2 regions of the Streptomyces sp. NPDC127100 genome follow, and region 2 is predicted to be linked to the other one. Evidence: riboswitches for the same ligand, from Rfam matches in the RefSeq annotation. Region 2 holds a riboswitch; the other holds the start of a gene.

Region 1 (4,365 bases), on a different contig from region 2:
CTCCGGCCCGGACCCGCACGCCCCCCTTCCCACGCCGCCGCTCGACGCGGAGCTCCTCGCCGACGCCCCGCGCCGGCTCGGCGGCGGAGCACCCCGACGCCCACGACAGACGATGCGCGCCTCGCTGGAGGCCCTGGTGCGCCGAAGCCCCGGCCGGGCGTCGCCTCCCGGCGGACCACGCCCTAGAGTGGGTGTCCCAGTGCGCACCGAGGGAGAGAATCAGCCGTGATCAGCGCGATCGTCCTCATCAAGACCAGCGTGGACCGGATCCCCGAGATCGCGGAGCAGATCGCCTCGCTGGAGAACGTCACCGAGGTCTTCTCGGTCACCGGCACCTACGACCTGATCGCCATGGTGCGGGTCCACCAGCACGAGGACCTGGCGGAGGTCATCCCCGGCCGGATCAGCAAGATCCCGGGCGTGGAGGGCACGGACACCCACGTGGCGTTCCGCACCTACTCGCAGCACGACCTCGAGGCGGCGTTCGCGATCGGCCTGGACAACTAGGGCCCGCCGTTTGGATCATGCCGGCGTCGCGGGGTGTGGCACTCACATCTGCCGCGTTGTCGTCGGTTGCCAGGGCTCCGCCCTGGCGCCCTCCTCCGCCTTGCAGCTGCACGCACCACACCCCGCTCGGGCCGGCCGGGACGCGCCGTCCGTCACAGCCGGCCTGATCCGAACGACAGACCCTAGGGCCCGCCGTCCGGACGCCGCCGCGCCGGTACGGACGGCTCAGGCGGCGGTGCCCGTCCCGGCGGCGGACGTGTCCGGCACGCACCGGCCGTCCTCGGTGCGGTAGTTCCACCGGGCGCCGTCGCTGACCAGCTCCTTGACGGCGTTCACGAACCGCTCCACGTGCTCGTCCGGGGTGCCCGCGCCGAAGCTGACCCGGACGGCGTTGAGGGACCTCTCCCCCGGCGCCGCCTCGGGGGCGCCGCACTCGCCCTGCGTCTGCGGGTCGCTGCCGAGCAGGGTGCGCAGCAGCGGGTGGGCGCAGAACAGGCCGTCGCGGACGCCGATGCCGTACTCCGCCGAGAGGGCGGCGGCGAAGTGCGAGCTGTTCCAGCCGTCGACCACGAAGGAGAGGACGCCGACGCGGGGGGCGTCGTCGCCGAAGAGGGACAGGACCCGGACCTCGGGCACCCCGGCGAGCCCTTCGCGGACCTTGCGGACCAGGTACTCCTCCCGCGCGACCAGCGTGGCGAACCCGGCCTCGGTGAGCGCCTTGCAGGCCGAGGCGATGGCGTAGGCGCCGATGACGTTGGGCGACCCGGCCTCGTGGCGGGCGGCGCCGTCGTGCCACCGCACGTCCACGCCGCCGTCCGCGCGCCGGGTGACGCTGCGGCTGGCGCCGCCGCCGGCGAGGTAGGGCTCGGCCTCGCGCAGCCAGTCGGCACGGCCCGCGAGGACGCCGGCGCCGAAGGGGGCGTACAGCTTGTGCCCGGAGAAGGCGACCCAGTCGACGTCCAGGTCACGGACGTCGACCGGGTGGTGCGGGGCGAGCTGCGCGGCGTCCAGCACGATCCGGGCCCCGTGCGCGTGCGCGGCGGCGGCCAGTTCGCGCACCGGCCACAGCTCGCCGGTGACGTTGGAGGCGCCGGTGACGCAGACCAGGGCGGGGCCGTACGGCTCGCGGGCGGCCAGCGCGCGCTCCAGGGTCTCGACGGCCTCGGCGGGGCTGCCCGGGGCGTCGAGGCAGGTCACGTCCGCGTCCCGCCAGGGCAGCAGCGAGGCGTGGTGCTCGGTCTCGAAGACGAAGACCCGGCAGCCGGCCGGGAGGGCGGCGGCGAGCAGGTTCAGGGAGTCGGTGGTGGACCGGGTGAACACGACCTGGTCGGCGTCCCGGCAGCCGAGGAACTCGGCGACGGTCCTCCGGGCGTTCTCGAACAGGTCGGTCGACAGCTGGGACAGGTACCCGGCGCCGCGGTGCACGCTGCCGTAGTACGGGGCGTAGGCGGCGACGTCGTCCCAGACCCGCTGGAGCGCGGGCGCGCTGGCGGCGTAGTCGAGCGCGGCGTAGGTGACCTCGCCGCCGGTGACGAGCGGGACGGTGACGTCCCGGCCCAGGACGGGCAGCGGGGCGGCGACGGACTGGTCGGCGGCGACGGCGGAGACGGACATGGGTGCTCCCGTGAAGGCAGAGGTCGTCGCCGCGCGAGCGGGTACGGCTCGAGCGCGGGACGAGAGGAAGTGAGGGGATGCGGAGGCGGGGCTCTGCGGCCCTATCGCATTCGCTGATTCACGGAAGACTCCCTCGGACGACCCAGGACCCCTGGTTCCGCGAGGGGTCCGCGCTTGCCGTGAACCCTGCTGTCCACGGCCTGGTCTTCACCCGGGGCACCCCGCCACGGACGGAGGGTTGCCGGACAGTCGGCCGGGGCCGTATGACTGTCACTCATGACCTGGAAAGGAACGTACGTGAAGTGATCGCCGCCCCGCAACCCGGGTCCGGATCGCGGGACGGGCGTCACGGTCCGCTCAGGCGTTGCTGGCGGCCACCCAGCGCTCCAGGGTCCGCCGGGCGGCGCCGGAGTCGATGGACGCGGCGGCCTGCTCCATGCCGGCCCTGATCCGCTCGGTGAGCGGGCCGTCGCCGGGCTTCAGGGCCACCAGCGCCGCCGCCGAGTTCAGCAGCACCGCGTCACGGACGGGCCCCTCCTCGCCGGCCAGCAGCCGACGGGCGACGTCGGCGTTGTAGGAGGCGTCGGCGCCCCGCAGGGCCTCGACCGGCACCAGTTCCAGGCCGACGTCCCGCGGGTCGAAGGTCTCCTCGGTCACCGTGCCGTCCCGCACCACCCAGACCCGGGAGGTGGAGGTCGTGGTCAGCTCGTCGAGGCCGTCGTCGCCGCGGAACACCAGGGAGGAGTTGCCGCGCTCGGCGAACACCCCGGCGATGATCGGGGCCATCCGGGGGTCGGCGACACCGACCGCCTGGGCCTTCACCTTCGCCGGATTGGTCAGCGGTCCGAGGAAGTTGAACACGGTCCGCACGCCCAGCTGGCCGCGCGCGGTCGCCACATGGCGCAGCGCGGGGTGGAACTTGACCGCGAAGCAGAAGGTGATCCCGGCCTCCTCGGCGACCTGGGCCACCCGCTTCGGGGTCAGCTCGAGGTTGACGCCGAGCTTCTCCAGCACGTCGGACGCGCCGGACGCCGAGGACGCGGCACGGCTGCCGTGCTTGACGACCTTCGCGCCGGTGCCGGCGATCACGACGGCCGACATGGTGGAGATGTTGACCGTCCTGGCGCCGTCTCCGCCGGTGCCGACGATGTCGACCGTCTCGCCGGGCACCTCGATCACGTGCGCGTGCTCGTACATCGACCGCACGCAGCCGGAGATCTCGCCGACGGTCTCGCCCTTGGCCCGCAGCGCCGTCGCGAACCCGGCGATCTGCACGTCGGTCGCCTCGCCGCGCATGATCAGGTCCATCGCCCAGGCGGTGTCGTCGGCGGACAGGTCGCGGCCGTCCAGCAGACCGTTCAGCAGGGCGGGCCAGGAGCGGCCCGCCGCGGTGTCGCCTCCAGCGGGGGTCACAGCGCTCATGAGCCGCTCCTGAATCGTGTACGTCGTGGAAGGAGTGTGGTCCCACCCTATCCAGCCCCCGGGCACGGCGAAGGGCCCCGTCCGCAGACCGGACGGGGCCCTTCGACCGTGGTGTGGCGACGCTGGAGGGTCAGTGGTGGCCGTGGCCGCTCGTGATCTCCTTGTACTCGTCGACGGTCGGCTTCGGGATCTGCGACCCCTCGCCGTAGTACGCCTTGCTGAGCTTGGCGCGCAGCTTCTCCGCGCTCTTCGGCTTGCGCTCGACGCCGTTCTCGTCGACCGTCGGGCCGATCTCGGCCGGCTTGTACTGCTCGTGCGACGTGAGGGTGTGCAGGGCGCCCTGGCTGAGCGGCTCGTGCACCTCGATGAACTCACCGTGCGGCAGGCGCTTGATGATGCCGGACTCGCGTCCGTGCAGCACCTTGTCCTTGTCACGGCGCTGGAGGCCGAGGCAGATCCGCTTGGTGATCACGAAGGCGATGACCGGGCCGACGAAGAACCCGATCCGGACGAACCAGGTGACCGCGTTGATCGACAGGTGGAAGTGCGTGGCGACGATGTCGTTGCCACCGCCGATCAGCATGATGATGTACGCCGTGACCCAGGCGACGCCGAGGCCCGTACGGGTCGGGGCGTTGCGCGGCCGGTCCAGGATGTGGTGCTCGCGCTTGTCGCCGGTCACCCACGACTCGATGAAGGGGTAGACGGCGATCGCGGCGAGGAACAGACCGAAGACCAGCAGCGGGACGAACACGCCCAGGACCAGCGTGTGACCCCAGAAGTTGATCTCCCAGCCGGGCATGGCGCGGACGAGACCCTCGG
Region 2 (4,365 bases):
GCTGTAGTGGACGAAAACATCCGCACCACCGTCGACCGCGATGAAGCCGTACCCCTTCTCCGCGTTGAACCACTTGACGGTGCCCTGAGCCATGCCTAACTCCCCTATTACTGGCCCTTGCACAGATCCGCACTTCGCGGATCCGGGTCAGACCTCACCCCCCAATGGGCGGGGGCGTGCGCCGGAACGCGTCGACCGCGGCTGAATGTATCTGTCCAACTGCCGTCTGCAACAGGGCAATCGGACGAGAAATCTGGACGTAGCCGGTCCGGAATGTGGCGACAATGCGCCTGAATTCGGGTCAAGTCGGGCTACACAAAGAGAACAAAAGCCGCGAAATACGCCCACACTTTGGCTACATCTTGTCGGGCCTGGGGCAGGAATTCCGGGGCGCCGTCCCGGTGATCGGGAGCGCGTTCCCCAACTCTACCGCGCTCAATCACATGGAATTGCCCCCTCCACTTCTCTCACGGGAGGGGGCAATTCACTGAACGCGGAGTGACGCCGTTTACCGAAGGTAACGAAGGAGGCGTCTCAGCCGCCCGCGACCGCCGGGATGATCGAGACGCCGGCGCCGTCCGGGGTCTCCGTCTCCAGGCCCTGCTCGAAGCGGACGTCGTCGTCGTTGACGTAGACGTTGACGAAGCGGCGCAGCTTGCCCTGGTCGTCCAGGACGCGAGCGGCGATCCCGGTGTGGTTCTTCTCCAGGTCCGAGATGACCTCGGCGAGGGTCGCGCCGTCGGCGGCGACCTCGGCCTTCCCGCCGGTGTAGGTGCGCAGGATGGTGGGGATGCGAACGGTCACGCTCATGCGAGGCCAGCCTCTCGGAAGGAGTCCAGGTTGGGGCGGATCGTCGCGGTCAGGCCGGTGCCGGCCACCGCGTCGAGGGTCTTGAGGCCGTCACCGGTGTTGAGGACGACCGTGGTGAGCGACGGGTCCAGCACGCCGTTCTCGATCAGCTTCTTCGTGACGCCCACCGTCACACCGCCGGCGGTCTCCGCGAAGATGCCCTCCGTGCGGGCCAGCAGCTTGATCGCGTCGACGACCTGCTCGTCGGTCACGTCCTCCACCGCGCCACCGGTGCGGCGGGCGATGTCGAGCACGTAGGGGCCGTCGGCCGGGTTGCCGATCGCGAGGGACTTGGCGATGGTGTTCGGCTTCTGGGGGCGCACGACGTCGTGTCCCGCCTTGTAGGCGGTGGACACCGGCGAGCAGCCCTCGGCCTGCGCGCCGAAGATCTTGTACGGCTTGTCCTCGACCAGGCCGAGCCCGATCAGCTCCCGCAGACCCTTGTCGATCTTCGTGAGCTGGGAGCCGGAAGCGATCGGGACGACGAGCTGGTCGGGAAGCCGCCAGCCGAGCTGCTCGCAGATCTCGTACGCGAGGGTCTTGGAGCCCTCGGCGTAGTAGGGCCGCAGGTTGACGTTGACGAAGCCCCAGCCCTCGCCGGCCGGGTCGCCGATCAGCTCGGAGCAGAAGCGGTTCACGTCGTCGTAGTTGCCCTCGATGCCGACGAGCTCACCGCCGTAGACCGCGGCCATGACGACCTTGCCCTGCTCCAGGTCGTGCGGGATGAACACGCAGGAGCGGAAGCCGGCCCGCGCGGCGGCGGCGCCGACGGCGCCGGCGAGGTTGCCGGTGGAGGAGCAGGACAGGGTGGTGAAGCCGAAGGCGCGGGCGGCCTCCAGGGCCTGGGCGACGACGCGGTCCTTGAAGGAGTGCGTCGGGTTGCCGGAGTCGTCCTTGACGTACAGCCCGCCGGTGACGCCGAGCTCGCGGGCCAGGTTCTCGGCCTGGACCAGCTTGGTCCAGCCCGGGTTGATGTTCGGCTTGGTCGCGACGTCGGCCGGGACGGGCAGCAGGGGCGCGTAGCGCCAGATGTTCGCGGGGCCCGCTTCGATCCGCTTCCGCAGCTCCTCGGTGTCGTAGGCCGAGAAGTCGTAGGCGATCTCCAGCGGGCCGAAACACTCCTCGCAGGCGAAGACCGGGCCGAGGGGCACGCGGTGGCCGCACTCGCGACACGAGAGCGCCGCGGCGGGGCCCAGGTCCACGGGGGAGGCGGGGGAAGCGGTGGTGTCGTTGCCGCTTGCGACAGTCTGCACAGCCATGTGAGGCGAGGCCCTTTCTCCTCATCTTCCTCACGACGCATCTCGCCGTGAGACGGATTTGGCACCTTCCCTAGCCGGGAGCCTCGCGCTGCGATCGACAGTGATCTACGAGAACCGACTGGAGGGTTGCCGGGGCTTCATCGGGCCGTTTCCCTCTGCCCCTCTGGATGAGCGGTATGTGGTTGTTTTGCGCTGGTGCACACGGTGACCCGGCATGCGCCGGTCCTCCGCGTTGTTCAAGACTGTAACCGACGGCCACGACTGTTGAGATAGTCGTCCGTACCGCGAGATGGATCACGAAGGAGCCCACCGACCGTGCTGGAAGAAGTCGAGCGCTGGCTTGGCGCGCGTTCCTGGTCCGTGGCAGATCGCACGATCGCCCAGATCATGGCCGCCAAACGTGCCACGGGCCAGTCGGTCAGCGTGGTGCTGCCCGCGCTCGACGAGGAGGCGACCGTCGGCGACATCGTCACGGTGATCCGCCGTGAGCTGATGCGGCGGGTCCCGCTCGTCGACGAGCTCGTGGTCGTGGACTCCGGGTCGACCGACCGCACGTCGGCGGTGGCCGCGGCGGCGGGGGCGCGCGTCGTCCATCGCGACGAGATACTCCCCCGCATCCCCGCCGTGCCCGGCAAGGGCGAGGTGCTGTGGCGCTCGCTGCTGGTCACCGGCGGCGACATCGTCTGCTTCGTCGACGCCGACCTGCGCGAGTTCTCCGCCGACTTCGTCTCCGGCATCGTGGGCCCGCTGCTCACCGACCCGGAGGTCCACCTGGTCAAGGCCATGTACGACCGCCCGCTCACGATGCCCGACGGGCACGCCGGCGGCCAGGAGTCCGCCGGCCAGGGCGGGCGGGTCACGGAACTCATGGCCCGCCCGCTGCTCAATCTGCACTGGCCGCTGCTGGCCGGCTTCGTCCAGCCGCTCGGCGGCGAGTACGCGGCCCGCCGCTCGCTCCTCGAACAGCTCCCCTTCCCGGTCGGCTACGGGGTGGAGCTGGGCATGCTGGTCGACTCCCTGCACCTGGTGGGCCTGGACGCCCTCGCGCAGGTCGACGTCGGCGTCCGCAGGCACCGGCACCAGGACGGGCAGGCCCTGGGCCGCATGTCCGCCGCGATCTACCGCACCGCCCAGCTCCGGCTGGCCCGCGGCCATCTGGTCCGGCCGTCGCTGACCCAGTTCGAACGCGGCAGCACCGGCTTCGAGCCGCGCACCTACTCGGTGGACACCGAGGAACGCCCGCCGATGACACAGATCGCGGAGTACGCGGCCAGAAGAGTGGCCTGAGCCCCGGGGGTGCTCCCGCCGGGGGCCCGCCCGCGTCAGCCGGCGACGCCGTCCGACCAGCGCCAGCGGCCGGCGGAGTCCGGCTCGCAGGTCAGGTACTCGCCGCCGCGGCCGTGGGTGCTCAGACCGCGGTGCTTCTTGGCGCAGAACTGGCCGTCGGCATAGCAGTTGCCCGCGGGGCTGGTGAGCTCGCAGGCACCGGTGCCCGCCCCGGCCCCGGTGCCCGTGTCCGAGCCGCCCGCGTCCGGCGTCCTGGCCGGTTCGGGGGTCGGCGTCGGCTTCGGGGTGTGCAGCAGGCGCCCGGCGCAGTCGCGGCCGTCGCGGGGGACGCTGAAGGTCACGCCACCGGGGCCGTCGGTCTGCTCGCAGACCTTCTCCCCCGTGCCCCAGGAGGATGCCTGCCGTCCGGTGCCCTGGAGCCGGACGGTGTAGCCGAGTCCCGCCCGCTTCGCCGCGAGGACGGCCGACCCGGCACTCCGCCCGGTGAAGTCCGGCAGCGTCACGGGGGTCGGCGTCGGTGTCGGTGTCGGTGTCGGGGCGGGCGCGGAGGTCGTCGCCCCGGTGGGGGACGCCTCGGCCGTGGGGCTAGCGTCGCCCGGTGTCGCGGTGGCCGCCGCCGGCCGTTCCTCCGCCGTCGTGTCCGCTGTCCCGTCACCGCAGCCGGCAAGGGCCAGCGCGGAGACCGCGACCGTCGCCGCGGCACCGGCGAGTCTGTTCATGCGCCTTCGTACGAGCACGGCGCCCACCCCCTGATCTCTGAAATGTGCACCTCACATACTTGATGTGTTCACAGCATCCACACAAGTCACGTGACCAAATCGCCGCCGAGGTGACGCGCGGGCACGTTTGAGGATTTGGGGGCCGGGCTAGGTTGAGGCGTATGGCTTCAAGCTTCGGTGCTGCTCAGGTGCTCGTCGCCTCCAATCGGGGGCCCGTCTCGTACGAGGTGCGGGAGGACGGTTCGCTGCAC

What was found. A riboswitch is a leader RNA that binds a small molecule or an ion and turns the genes downstream of it on or off. The one in region 2 is predicted to bind S-adenosylmethionine.
Region 1: it holds a riboswitch for S-adenosylmethionine, as region 2 does, so the genes downstream of both, ACFWJB_RS25380 (aminotransferase class V-fold PLP-dependent enzyme) here and thrC (threonine synthase) in region 2, are expected to answer to the same signal.

The regions. Positions count from the first base shown of each region.
Region 1 is NZ_JBHXFL010000032.1:72,518-76,882, forward strand. It holds gene ACFWJB_RS25375 (Lrp/AsnC family transcriptional regulator) at 226-507, shown strand; gene ACFWJB_RS25380 (aminotransferase class V-fold PLP-dependent enzyme) at 733-2,121, opposite strand; SAM riboswitch class IV at 2,287-2,403, opposite strand; gene trpD (anthranilate phosphoribosyltransferase) at 2,479-3,543, opposite strand; gene ACFWJB_RS25390 (cytochrome bc complex cytochrome b subunit) at 3,674-4,365, opposite strand, start outside.
Region 2 is NZ_JBHXFL010000008.1:156,974-161,338, forward strand. It holds gene ACFWJB_RS11780 (cold-shock protein) at 1-93, opposite strand, end outside; gene ACFWJB_RS11785 (ubiquitin-like small modifier protein 1) at 535-810, opposite strand; gene thrC (threonine synthase) at 807-2,108, opposite strand; SAM riboswitch class I at 2,127-2,282, opposite strand; gene ACFWJB_RS11795 (glucosyl-3-phosphoglycerate synthase) at 2,424-3,395, shown strand; gene ACFWJB_RS11800 (hypothetical protein) at 3,431-4,114, opposite strand; gene ACFWJB_RS11805 (trehalose-6-phosphate synthase) at 4,276-4,365, shown strand, end outside.